Regions from separate parts of the Streptomyces sp. NBC_01591 genome, predicted to be linked through region 2. Evidence: riboswitches for the same ligand, from Rfam matches in the RefSeq annotation. Region 2 holds a riboswitch; each other region holds the start of a gene.
The links. Region 2 has a riboswitch for cyclic di-AMP ahead of OG978_RS16625 (transglycosylase family protein). Riboswitches for the same ligand answer to the same signal wherever they lie in the genome.
Positions count from the first base shown of each region.

Region 1: linked by a shared signal. The riboswitch ahead of OG978_RS38765 (transglycosylase SLT domain-containing protein) and the one ahead of OG978_RS16625 (transglycosylase family protein) in region 2 are both predicted to bind cyclic di-AMP.
Region 3: linked by a shared signal. The riboswitch ahead of OG978_RS36000 (M23 family metallopeptidase) and the one ahead of OG978_RS16625 (transglycosylase family protein) in region 2 are both predicted to bind cyclic di-AMP.
Region 4: linked by a shared signal. The riboswitch ahead of OG978_RS21720 (M23 family metallopeptidase) and the one ahead of OG978_RS16625 (transglycosylase family protein) in region 2 are both predicted to bind cyclic di-AMP.

Region 1 covers NZ_CP109327.1:8,369,781-8,372,980, forward strand. Annotated here, with positions in the region: gene OG978_RS38760 (ABC-F family ATP-binding cassette domain-containing protein) at 1-837, opposite strand, end outside; cyclic di-AMP (ydaO/yuaA leader) riboswitch at 1,478-1,667, shown strand; gene OG978_RS38765 (transglycosylase SLT domain-containing protein) at 1,670-2,167, shown strand; gene OG978_RS38770 (FAD-dependent monooxygenase) at 2,203-3,200, opposite strand, start outside.
Region 2 covers NZ_CP109327.1:3,586,488-3,589,687, reverse strand. Annotated here, with positions in the region: gene OG978_RS16635 (cytochrome P450 family protein) at 1-397, shown strand, start outside; gene OG978_RS16630 (transglycosylase family protein) at 503-1,477, shown strand; cyclic di-AMP (ydaO/yuaA leader) riboswitch at 1,778-1,949, shown strand; gene OG978_RS16625 (transglycosylase family protein) at 1,953-2,729, shown strand; gene eno (phosphopyruvate hydratase) at 3,016-3,200, shown strand, end outside.
Region 3 covers NZ_CP109327.1:7,772,938-7,776,137, reverse strand. Annotated here, with positions in the region: gene OG978_RS36005 (SGNH/GDSL hydrolase family protein) at 1-589, opposite strand, end outside; gene OG978_RS36000 (M23 family metallopeptidase) at 777-1,721, opposite strand; cyclic di-AMP (ydaO/yuaA leader) riboswitch at 1,725-1,881, opposite strand; gene OG978_RS35995 (alpha-galactosidase) at 2,179-3,200, opposite strand, start outside.
Region 4 covers NZ_CP109327.1:4,657,713-4,660,912, reverse strand. Annotated here, with positions in the region: gene OG978_RS21725 (aldo/keto reductase) at 1-547, opposite strand, end outside; gene OG978_RS21720 (M23 family metallopeptidase) at 760-1,914, opposite strand; cyclic di-AMP (ydaO/yuaA leader) riboswitch at 1,926-2,078, opposite strand; gene OG978_RS21715 (PP2C family protein-serine/threonine phosphatase) at 2,363-3,200, opposite strand, start outside.

The DNA.
Region 1 (3,200 bases), 4.8 Mb from region 2:
CTCGATCCTCCTGCCGTTCCGCTGCCGCCGGGCCAGCTTCACATGGGTCTCCTCCAGTTCGCGTTTCTGGCGGCGCACGTCGGCCTCGGCGGACCGCAACATCCGCCCGGCGGCCTCCTGTTCGGTGGCCACGGCCTCCTCGTACGCGGACCAGCCACCGCCGTACCAGTTCACGGATCCGGTGCGCAGTTCGGCGATGCGGTCCACGCGCTCCAGCAGTTCGCGGTCGTGGCTGACCACGACCAGTACGCCCGAGCGCCAGGAGTCGACGGCCTCGTAGAGCCTCCGGCGGGCGAACACATCGAGGTTGTTGGTGGGCTCGTCCAGGAGCAGGACGTCGGGGCGCTCCAGCAGCAGCGCGGCCAGCCGCAGCAGGACGGTCTCACCGCCGGACAACTGGCCGACGGTGCGGTCCAGTTCAATGCCTCCCAGCCCGAGCGAGCCGAGTGTCGCCAGGGCCCGTTCCTCGACGTCCCAGTCGTCGCCGATCGTCTCGAAGTGCTTCTCGTCGACATCGCCGGCCTCGATGGCGCGCAGCGCGTCGCGCCGCTCGGCGATGCCCAGGGCCCGGTCCACCCGCAGTGTTGTGTCGAGGGTGATGTTCTGCGGAAGGTGGGCGAGGCTGCCGCCGACGGTCACCGACCCCTGGGACGGGCGCAGTTGACCGGCGAGCAGTCGGAGCAGGGTGGACTTGCCCGCACCGTTGGTGCCGACGAGACCGATGCGGCCCCGGCCGATGCTGAGGGAGAGCCCGTCGAAGACGGTCGTGCCGTCCGGCCACCGGAAGGTCAGGGCCGAGCAGGTGAGGGAGGCGCCGGGGGTGGTGGGTCTCGCCATGGTGTTCCTCGCAGTCGCAAACGTGGTGAATGGGGGCCTCGTATGCGAGCACCACGCAGCGACCGGGCAGGGGCAGAGGTGTGGCGGTCCAGAAGATCGAGGGACGGCTCATGCACCGAGGTCGCATCCACGCGGGGTCACGGGCAGTGCGGAGCACTGCTACAGCGTGACGGGCGTACGGGCGGAGCCGTACGGCGCGATGTTCGCGAACCTCAGATGCGCAACGTCCACCTCTATCGGAGACAACAGGACATGGAAACCATAACGACAGGGAGGGGGAAAGGCAATGCCTCCCGGTGCCGGGTGGGCGTCGGGGGCGCGAGACCCGCACGGCGAGGCATCTGTCCGGTATGAGTTATTCACCCGAATTGATCTTTTGGTTAATAAAAGGATCATTCGCCACCAATATCGCTTTTAATCATGGCGCGAAATGCACCTTTTGGGTATTTGTGGCGCGAGTCACGTTCGGCGCCCTGGACGGCGAGTCGCGCGAGTCGGTTCCCTTTCCGGGCAAGGAAAAGGGGACGCGCGGTGTGAGGTGGATTACCGAAATTCCCGTGCCTTGATCTTGTGGGTGAATTGCATTCGAAAATTGGGGGCTTGTCCCTTTCGTGTCTCCTCGCCTACGGTCACCGTCAATCCGGACGGAACGCCGAATCCTGCCGCCGTCCGGCAATCCGACCCACTCGTGTACGGCAGGAGCGGGGAACCCAGGTAAGCCGCCGATCCCGGTATCCGGAACGGCTCGGGGTGAAGTCGCGCCCATGTGCGGCCAGGCATCTCCAGCCTGAACCCGACAGCTCACCTCGCAGGCGACGGAGAGGAATCCATCATGCCCTCAACGGGTACGTACCGTCGTCGTAAGTCCACCTCGCTGACCCGGGGTTTCATCGCCGTGGGCACGGGCGCAGCCGCCCTCATGCTGCCGCTGATCGGTGCCCACACCGCCTCGGCGGCGCCGGCGCAGTCCGTCAGCGCCGCCGCCCCGGCCGCGCAGTCCGCGACGTACACGAACGATCTGGACGGCTGGATCAAGGAGTCGCTGGCCGTCATGGCCAAGCACGGCATCCCCGGCAGCTACGCCAGCATCCACCGCAACATCATGCGCGAGTCCTCCGGCAACCCCCTGGCCATCAACAACTGGGACTCGAACGCCGCCGCCGGGACGCCGTCCAAGGGGCTCCTCCAGGTCATCGATCCGACGTTCCGGGCCTACCACGTGCCCGGTACCGCGATGGACAGCTACGACCCCGTCGCCAACATCACGGCAGCGTGCAACTACGCGGCCGCCAAGTACGGCTCCATCGACAACGTCTTCGGAGCCTACTGACGTACGGCGCCGCCGCCCGGCCGTCGCCCCCGCGGTCAGCCCAGCCGCGGGGGCGTCCAGTCGGCGTGGCGCAGGATCGTGCGGACGGTGACGCGGGACGGTGCGAGCCGCAGCGCTGTATTGCGCAGGGCGACGGCCGCCGGACGGGACAGCTGCTGGCCCATCCGGCCGGCCTGCCGAGCGGCCCGGGCGACCGACTGGCTGCGGGGCCGGCGCTCGGCGTCGTAGCGGCTGAGCGCCGACTCGACGGTGGGTTCGGTGGCGAGCGCGGCGGCCAGCGTCGCCGCGTCCTCCAGTGCCTGGCAGGCCCCCTGGCCGAGATTCGGGGTCATGGCGTGGGCGGCATCGCCGAGCAGGGCGACCCGGCCCACCGCGTAGGAAGGGAGCGGGGCGACCAGCTCGTTGACGTCACGGTGCAGGACGGCATCGGGCCGGGTCGCCGCCAGCAGGGCGGGAATGGGGTCGTGCCAGCCGCCGAACCGGCGGCGGACCTCGGCGAGCGGGTCCGGATGGCGCACACCGGCGGGAGCGTTGAGCACCGCGTGCCACTCTGCCCGGCCGTCCGAGAAGGCGATGTGACCGAACTCGGCCCCCGGTCCCCAGGTGAGCTCGAAGTCGGTCCGCAGGTCGACCGGGGACTCGGTGATGGCGCGCAGCACCGTCGAGCCGCTGTAGGCCGGACCGGGGTGCCCCGGGAAGAGCTGGGAGCGCAACCGGCTGCTGATCCCGTCGGCGGCCACGACCAGATCCGCGTCGCGGAGAGTGTCACCGGCGGTGAGGCGCACCCGCGAGGCGTCGGATCGGTCGACGGACGTCACCTCGGCCCCGATGACCAGGGATCCGGGCGGCAGCGCCTCGCGCAGCAACCGGTGCAGCGTGGCCCGGGGGATGCCCACGATCGGGGTCCCCAGCTCGCGCTCCAGCGCGGCTCCGTCCATACGTGCCAGCAGGCGTCCGTCCGGGGTGCGGGTGCCACCGGTGTACTGGGGCCGCGCGGCCGCGCGCACTCCCGCGCCGACACCGAGGGCATCCA
Region 2 (3,200 bases):
GGTGGAGCTGGCCACCTGGCGGTTCGCCACCGAGCCGCTGACGCTCGGCGGACAGGACATCGCGGCCGGGGACCCCGTACTCGTGGTGCTCGCCGCCGCCGACCGCGACCCGGAACGCTTCGAAAACCCCGACACGCTCGACCTCGCACGGCGTGACAATCAGCACCTCGGATACGGGCACGGCATCCACTACTGCCTGGGAGCGCCGCTCGCCAGACTGGAGGGACAGACCGCGCTCGCCACGCTTCTGAACCGCCTTCCGGACCTGCGGCTTGCGGTGAAACCTACCGATTTGCGGTGGCGTGGCGGGCTCATCATGCGTGGACTTCGCACGCTCCCCGTGGAGTTCACACCGGGGCCCGCCCGCGCAGAAAATGACACTCCGTCAACTCTGTGACTTTCACGTGATCCGCGCTGCATCGACTTGTGACACGCGTTCGAGTCCCGCTAGGTTCACCGTTCGACTCACCAGTCGCACGTCAGTCACACGGAAGGCAACCCCATGGGCTCCGCGAACGGCAGACACCGTCGCCCCCGTCAGGCACCCGCCATCGTCGTCGCCGCGGGCGTGACCGGATCGGCCATCGCCATCCCGCTGCTCGGCGCCTCCGGTGCGCACGCGGCCGACGCCACGACCTGGGACCGGGTGGCCGAGTGCGAGAGCGGCGGCATGTGGAGCGCCGACCTCGGCAACGGCTACTACGGCGGTCTGCAGTTCTCGCAGGAGACCTGGAAGGCGTACGGCGGTGAGGCGTACGCGGAGCGCGCCGACCTCGCCAGCCGGGCGCAGCAGATAGCGGTGGCCGAGAAGGTCCTGGACGACCGGGGCCCGCAGGCCTGGCCCAGCTGCGCGGTCATCTCCGGCCTCGCGGTGGACGGGACGCTGCCGGGGGTCGACCCGGGTTCCGTCCCCGCCGACGACCCGACCGGGAGCGCGAAGCCGGCTGACGACGCGTCGACGGACCCGTCGAGCGACGCCGTACCGTCCGAGAGCGCCTCGGACGGTACGGGCGCCGTGGACGGTGCGGACGGCCCGGACGGGGCCGACAAGCCGTCAGGGAAGGCCTCGCCGTCCCCGAAGTCCTCGGCCTCGACCACCCCGTCCTCCGGTGCGCCCTCGGAGGCGCCCTCCGACGCACCCCGTGACGCGTCCGATTCGCCCGACTCGTCCGGTGATGTGGGCGGCAAGCATCGTGGCACGCCGGCCGCCGAGGGGAATCGCGACACGGGCGGCGGCAACCGTGAGTCGGGCCGTCACGCCTCCCGCGGGGGCAACGGCGCCCGCGACACGGCCGAGCCGGTGGCTGACGGCGCGTACACCGTCCGGCCCGGCGACAACCTCTGGTCGATTGCTGATGCACAGAAGGTTCCCGGTGGCTGGCCCGCGCTCTACGAGGCCAACAAGGGTGCCGTCGGCTCCGACCCGGACCTCGTCCTCCCTGGCCAGAGCCTCGATCTCGATGTGAAGGTCAAGTGAGGGTGGTCTGATAATCGACTAAAAACGCCCCAAAAACTGGGCCAGTTCAGGGACCTATGTCCGCTTATGCGTAAGTGAGACATGGGTCTCTTTGCGTCAACTGGCGTGTCGCGCCTGGGGAGCCCTTCCGCATCACGTCCCACCTGCGGAAACGACAGTTCTTCAGATGCAAGTACGGGTTGATTGTCCGATGTGTCCATCTTTGAATGTGGGGGTTGCGTATGTTTACGGTCGGAACCGCTCGCACCGCGGGCCCCGTCGACCGTCACGCCGAATCCTGCCGTCGGTCGAAGGGAACAGACGCGTAAAGCGCCGTAGGCAGGAGCGGGGGACCCAGGTAAGCGCCGGGCCCGATCGTCGAAAGACGCATCAGGACCGGCTTGGGGTGAAGTCGCGTGCTAGGACGTGCGACCGGGCAACTCACTTGGCCCGAACCCGACAGCTCACCTCGCAGGCGTCGGTGAGGAGAAGTTCCATGCTGCTTTCCAGCAAGGGCAAGCACCGCCGCCCGTCCAAGGCCGTCCGTATCGCCACGCTCGCCGGTGTCGCCGGTGCCGCTGTCGCCGTGCCCCTGATGGGTGCGACCAGCGCCTCCGCCGCCTCCGTCGCCACCTGGGACGCCGTCGCCCAGTGCGAGTCCGGTGGCAACTGGTCCATCAACACCGGCAACGGCTACTACGGCGGTCTGCAGTTCTCGCAGTCCAGCTGGGCCGCCGCCGGCGGTACGCAGTACGCCGCCCGTGCCGACCTGGCCACCAAGGCCCAGCAGATCGCCACCGCCGAGAAGCTCCTCGACATGCAGGGCCCGGGTGCCTGGGCCTGCGCCGGTGCCGGTGGCCTGACCAACGACGGTGTCGACCCGGGCGTCGACGCCGGCTCCTCCTCGAACTCCACCGCGAGCTCCGGCGCCACCGAGCAGCAGAGTGCCCCGGCTGCCCCGAAGCAGCAGTCGCAGCCGACCCAGCAGGCCCAGCCGAAGCAGAGCGAGCGCACCGAGGCCCCCGCCGCCTCCCGCTCGGAGCGCTCCGCCACCCCGCAGGCCGAGTCGAAGAAGACCGTCACCACCCCGACCGGCGAGAAGGTCAAGAAGGGCGATGGTGAGTACAAGGTCGTCTCCGGCGACTCGCTGAGCGAGATCGCGGCCGACCACAAGGTCGAGGGCGGCTGGCAGCAGCTGTTCGAGCTGAACAAGGACATCGTCAAGGACGCCGACCTGATCTACCCGGGTCAGCAGCTGCACCTGACGAAGTAGTCGCGGCTCTCTCCTCCCCGAGTGCCCCGGCCCGGCGCGCATTCCCCCGTACGCGCCGGGCCGGGGTTCTGCCGTTTCCGCTCGGGGGAGCGCCGGATCGTTCAACTGTTGTAGTTACCGGCCAGTAAATTTCTGGCTGTTTGCCCGGCAATGTGCGCCCTTGGGTCCTTTTTCGTCCCAGGGGACGGGCGGTCGTCGGGCTGAGCGGGCCGGGCCGGTTAGGCTCTTGTCGCAAGGCCAAAGTGACCCTGCACAACCAGCGTCATATCCCAGAAGGAGATGCCTCGTGCCGTCCATCGACGTCGTCGTAGCCCGGGAAATCCTCGACTCCCGAGGTAACCCCACGGTCGAGGTAGAGGTCGGCCTCGACGACGGCAGCACGGGCCGTGCTGCCGTTCCGTCCGGCGCCTCCACCGGCGCGTTCGAGGCCATCGAGCTTCGCGACGGTGACCCCAACCGCTACCAGGGCAA
Region 3 (3,200 bases), 4.2 Mb from region 2:
CCCAGGCGCGCCTGTCCTGGACGGACCGCAGCGACCACAGGTCCAGGACCGGGCAGTCGTAGCGGTCGGCGATGGCCCTCACATGGGCGGTGTAGGTGGCGATCTTGCCGCGCAGATGGCGCAGCACGGGAATGCCACGGGTGTCGAAGCCGGTGGTGACCATGACCGTGCCGACCGCTTGGGTCAGTTCGGCAACGGCGCGCTCGAAGCGCTCGGCCACGTCGTCGGGGTCGGTGCCCGGCCGGATGATGTCGTTGCCGCCCGCACAGAAGCTCACCAGGTCGGGTGCGAGCTCCTTGGCGCGCGGCACCTGCTCCTCGACGATCTGGTCGAGGAGGCGTCCGCGTACGGCGAGATTGGCGTACCTGAAATTCCCGTGCACGGAACCTTCGGTCTCCGTCGCCGCATCGGGGTCCGGGAGCTGGTCCGCGAGAAGTACCGCGAAACGGTCCGCCCAGCCGACGAAGGTCCCGTCCGGGCCGGGGTCGCCGACTCCCTCGGTGAAACTGTCGCCAATCGCCGCGTACGACCCGATGACGCCCTGTCGGTTGTTGACGCCACGTTGATTTTTTCTCGAATCGTCTGCCACAAACGCTTATCCTGCACCGCCGAATGTGACCTACGCGACCGTAATAAGGGGTTGACGGGTGGTGAGATAGACCACCCAGTCAGTTTTTGGTAAAGGGGGAATAAGCAGCAGGGGCGGTGCGCCGCCGCGCACCGCCCCTGCTGTGTTGCTCAGGTCATGCTGTCACCCAGCTGCCCGGCCGTTCGGCTCAGACGTAGATGCCGTGCGAGGCCAGGTAGGCGATCGGGTCGATGTCCGAGCCGTAGGCCGGGCCCGTGCGGACCTCGAAGTGAAGGTGCGGACCGGTGGAGTTGCCGGTGGAGCCGGAGAGGCCGATCTGCTGACCGGCGCTCACGGCCTGGCCCACCGAGACGGAGGCGGAGGACAGGTGGCCGTACTGCGAGTAGCGGCCGTCGGCGTGCTTGATGACGACCTGGTTGCCGTACGCGCCGCCCCAGCCGGCGGCGACGACGGTGCCGGAGGTGATGGACTTCACGCTGGTGCCGGTGGCGACCGGGAAGTCGATCCCGGAGTGGCTGCCGCTGGACCAGTTGGAGCCGGAGGCGCGGTAGTTGGTGGTGTGGTTGCCGGGGACCGGGTGGACGTAGCCGGAGCCGTTGCTCTGGGCGGCCGGGGCGGAGGCCGGGGCCTTGGACTCCGGGGCGGCCGAGGACTTGGCCGGGGCGGACTTCTCCGCGGCCGTCGAGGGCGCTGTGGCCACCTTCGACGGGAGGGCCGAGCCGGTGCCGGCGCCGGTGGGCGCGGCGTTGCCGGAGGCCTTGGAGCCGAGGGTCAGCTTCATGCCCGGGAAGATCAGGCTGGGGTCCTCGCCGACGACCTTGCGGTTGTCCTGGTACAGCTTCTGCCAGCCGCCCTTGACCTTGTGCTCGGCGGCGATCTTCGACAGGTAGTCGCCGGAGACGACGGAGTACGTCGTGGTCGTGGTGGCTGCCTTCTTCTGCGCGACCGGCGCGGCGTGCATGGTGGCGGCGGCCGACTGCGGCGCGGCGGCCGGGGCGGCCTGCTCCGCGGCGTGGGCACCGGTGGCACCGAGCAGCGGCAGTGCGACGACGGCGCCGCCGGCGCTTGCCGCGGCGACGCCACGGGCGATGGTGCTGATCTTCGGACGACGGTGCTTACCCGATATGGGCATGAAGTATTTCCTCTCCGGCGCCTGCGAGGTGAGCTGTCGGGTTCGGGCTGGAGATGCCCGGCCGCGCTGAGCGCGACTTCACCCCGAGCCGGCCGGAATTCTCCGGTCGGCGGCTTACCTGGTTCCCCCGCTCCTGCCACGCGATGAGTGGATGCGAATTCCGGTCGGCGGCAGGATTAGGCGGTCCGTCCGGATTGACGGTGACCGTAAGCGAGTCGGGACGATGAGAACAAGCCACGGGTTCCACACCGGAATCCGCGCCGGGGAAATCGGCGCGGAATTCCGGTCACACTCCGTGGATTAAGGATCTTGAATTTCCGCGCCGCGCACGGAATACCCGACCCTCCCGTCACCACACACCGTCACGGATATGATCCCGCTCACGAGACGGCGATCATCTCCCATACAAACGGGCGATGTTCGGACAAAAGCCCGCATTACGGACATGTCCCGTCTGTCACCCCCGCCGCAGCCTCAGCACCCGCGCGTCGAGATCCCCCCGGAGTCCGGTGTGCAGCCCCTGATGCAGCAGTACCGAACCGTGGTGCACCGCCCCCGTGTCCAGGCAGGTGTACGTCGCCGCGGGGTCGAGCCCGCGCAGCCGCAGGGCCGGGGGCCGCTCCCCGTATCGCTGCGCCTCCAGCCACATCAGGACCACGGTCTCCACCCCGTGGACGTACTGGACCGCGCTCAGTCCACCGCGCGGCTCACGCAGCCGGTACAGCGCTCCCTGCTGCACGACCGGACGGATCTCCTTGTAGAGGTCCACCCAGGTCCGAGCCTCGGCCAGCTCCTCCTCGCTCCATTCGGTGAGGTCCCCGCCGACCCCGAGCACACCGGCCATCGCACTCACGAAACGGAAGCGCAGCGAGCTCACCCTGCCGTTGAGCTGGTGGTTCGGGCTGTCGGTGACCCAGGCGGCCATCACCCGGGCCGGATGGATGTGCCCGAAGCCCTCCTGGATGGCGAGACGGTCGAGCGGGTCGGTGTTGTCGGAGGTCCACACCTGGTCCGTACGGGACAGGATCCCCAGGTCGATCCGGCCGCCGCCGCCCGAGCAGGACTCGAACGCGACCGAGGGGTGCGCGGCCCTGAGCCGGTCGATCAGTGCGTACAGAGCGTCCACATGCTCGACCCAGAGTTTCTGCGGGTACTCCTCGCCCGGCCAGCCGGCATCGGTGAAGCAGCGGTTGAAATCCCATTTCACATAGTCGACGGGCGTCTCGGAGAGCAGCGTGTCCAGCTGTTCCCAGAGATATTCCTGCACATCGGGGCGGGCCAGATTGAGCACCAGCTGGTTGCGGTACTCCGTCCGCGCCCGCCCGGGGAAGTGCTGCACCCAGTCGGGGTGCGCGCGATAGAGATCACTGTCGGCATTGACCATTTCCGGCTCGACCCAGATGCCGAACTGCATGCCGAGCCCGTGCACTTCGTCGGCGAGCGGCTTCAGCCCGCCCGGGAAGCGGTCCGGATTGGGCG
Region 4 (3,200 bases), 1.1 Mb from region 2:
GCGGCTGAAGGGCGACGTAGCGGGCCAGCCCCTCGCGCTCCGAGAAGTCCAGGGAGGCCTGGAGCCGCTCGGGGCTGATGTTGGAGGCGGCGATCTCCCGGACCTTGCCCTCCTTCACCAGCTGGTCCAGAGCGGTGATGATCTCCTCGACCGGCACGGTCTCGTCGTCGAAGTGCGTGTAGTAGAGATCGATGTGGTCGGTGCCGAGCCGGCGCAGCGACTCCTCGGCCGCGGCCTTGATGTTGGCGGGGGCGAGCCCCTTGTACTCGGGGTGGGCACCGACCTTCGTGGCGACGACGATGTCGGAGCGGTTGGCGCGGGCGGCGAGCCACTTGCCGATGACGGTCTCGGACTCGCCGCCCTTGTTGCCCGGGATCCAGGCGGAGTACGCGTCGGCGGTGTCGATGAAGTTGCCGCCGGCCGCGGCGTACGCGTCCAGCACGGCGAATGACTGCGCCTCGTCGGCGGTCCAGCCGAAGACGTTGCCACCGAGAGCGAGCGGGAAGACCTGAAGGCCGGAAGAGCCCAGTTCACGAAGAGAAGTCATAAGTGGATCAACGGATTCCGGCGAGTCCGCTATTCCAGGTGCCCGCCGTTTTCTCCACCGACCGCTCTTCCCGGCCGACCGCTCTTCCCCGCCGCTCACAACAGACCGGCAGCCCTGACGTCGGGGGGTGAGCGTCAGGGCTGCCGGGGTTCATCGGCCGGCGAACCGGCTCGGACCATGAGCCCCGCGAGGTGGGCGGGGCAGGCGTCGCCTCAGATGTTGAGGCCCTTGCCGCGGAGCCAGGCCATCGGGTCGATGCCCGTACCGTCGGCGGTGTGGACCTCCAGGTGGAGGTGGGGTCCCGTCACATTGCCGGTCGCGCCGACCCGGCCGATGGTCTCGCCGGTGGTGACCTTCTGGCCCGCGCTGACGCCGATCGAGGACTGGTGGCAGTACCAGATCTCCGTACCGTCCTCCAACTCCAGCACGGTGCGGTAGCCGTACGAGCCTGCCAGGCCGGCCGACTTGATCGTGCCGCCGTGAACGGCCTTGATCGGGGTACCGGTCGGAGCGGCGAAGTCGAGGCCGGTGTGGTAGCCGGAGGACCACATCGAACCGGCCTGGCCGTAGGTCGAGGTGATCGTGTACGAGAAGGTCGGGATGGCGTAGCTGGCGGCGAGCTTGGCGAGCCGCGCGGCCTCCGCCTTCTTCTTGGCCTCCTCCTCCGCCTTCTTCTTCTCGGCGGCGGCCTTGGCCTCGGCCTCGTCCTGCTGCTTCTTGGCCTCGGCGGCGGCCTTCTCCGCGGCTTCCTTCTCCTGAGCAGCCTTGGCCTCGGCGTCGGCGGCGTCCTGCTGCTGCTCGGCCTGCTGGAGGATGCGGGCGCGGAGCGCCTCGCCGGCGTCCGTCGCACCCTGCTCGGCCTCGGCGGTGGTGAGGCCGGCGGTGGTGAGCGGGGCGGAAGCGGCGGCGATCTCGGCCTTGTCCGGCTCGGACTCGTCGGAGAACAGGGAGCCCACGCCGGGAAGGGACTTGGCGTCGGGGAGGTTGTCCGAGATGGAGTCGGGCACGGAGATGGAGACCGGCGGCTTGCTCTGCGCGCTGGCCATGCCGCCCGCGCCGACCGCCGCGATGACGCCGACACCCAGCACCGTGGAGCTGCGGGCAAGTCCGTTGCGCTGCTTGGCGACGCGGTGCCTGCCGCGCACGGGGCGGACGGACTCCTCGGTGGGGTTCCACTCGTCCCAGCCGCGTTCGGGTTCACCGTTGCCGTCGGCGCGGAAGTCGTTGCCGAACTCGCCGGTGAACTCGGTGGTGAACTCACCCGTGAAATCGGCGGTGAACTCGGTGGTGAAGTCGCCACCCGGCTCGGTGCCGTAGCCGGGATTGAACCGAGACGGGGCCTCGGGGGCAGGCTTGTTGGACGCCACGGGGGCGCACTCCTTTCCTTCCTTCTCGCCTACCGGGTTAGCTGACGGGTTCGGAGCAGGAAGGTCTCCTACGGGCCCCTCTGCCTCTCACGAGACACAGGTGTCCGATTCACCCCATGTAGGTGGTTCCCCGGTTCCCTTGCGGAATTCGGCGCTCGCGCACGGTGCCGCCACTGATGACGGCTGGGACGACCGCGCTGCGTTATCGAACGTTAATAGACACCGGGGCCGTATTCCAAGCTGTTCCCACTGATCGTTCACGTCTTTGGCCTGAGCCTTACGGGACATAAGCGGGTGGAAACGGACGAGTTGACCGACCCTCAGCCATTACCCCGTTTCTGACGTTGCGTCAAATGTTATGCGGAGCGGCGTCTTTCGGTTACGCACGGTGGCATCGCGTCCGCCACATCACAGCCCCTCGTGCAGCCCCCCGCACCAGACCCGCCCCTCACGCCTCCTCCGCGCCGACGATCCGCACGGTCCTTCGCCGGTCCGGCTGCCCCTCCGCAGGACGTACGACCGCGAGCAATGCCATGTCGTCGGTCGACTCACCCCCCGTGTGCAGGCGCACGTCATCGGTCAGCGCGGACAGCAGTTCCTCGGGCCCGGGGAAGATCCGCCCGCGCAGCCGGGCCGCCGGATCGTAGAAGACCCCCTCGGCGTTCCGCGCCTCGGAGAGGCCGTCCGTGTAGAGGAGCAGGGTCGTCCCGGCCGGCAGGTCCCACTCGTCCGTGTGCTCCGGCCACACCCCCAGATCCATCCCGAGCGGCAGCGCGGGCACGGAGGGCTTCAGTACCTCCAGTGCCCCGTCCGGGTGCAGCAGGATCGGCTCGGGGTGGCCGCGGTTGACGATCCGCACCCGGGGCAGCCCGGACGGGATCTCGGCCAGCACGGCGGTGATGAAGCCCTCCAGCACGTCGAGCCCGCCCCGTCGCGCCTCCTCCCGCCCCAGCGCCCGTTCCAGCCGCCTCGCCACCCCCTCCAGCGAGGGTTCCTGCTCGGCCGCCTCGCGGAACGCCCCGATGACCACCGCCACCGTCTCCACGGCGTCGAGCCCCTTCCCCCGCACGTCCCCGACCACCAGCCGCACCCCCCACGGGGTGTCCGCCACGGCGAACAGATCGCCGCCGACGAACTCGTCCGCCTGTGCCGCCTCGTACCGCGCCGCGACCTGCAGCCCGCCGGTCCGGTCGGACGGCTGCGGCAGCACCGCGCGCATGGCCGTCTCCGCGATGAACCGCGCCGAGGCCAGCTGCTCGTTGCCGCGCCGCACGACCCCGTTGATC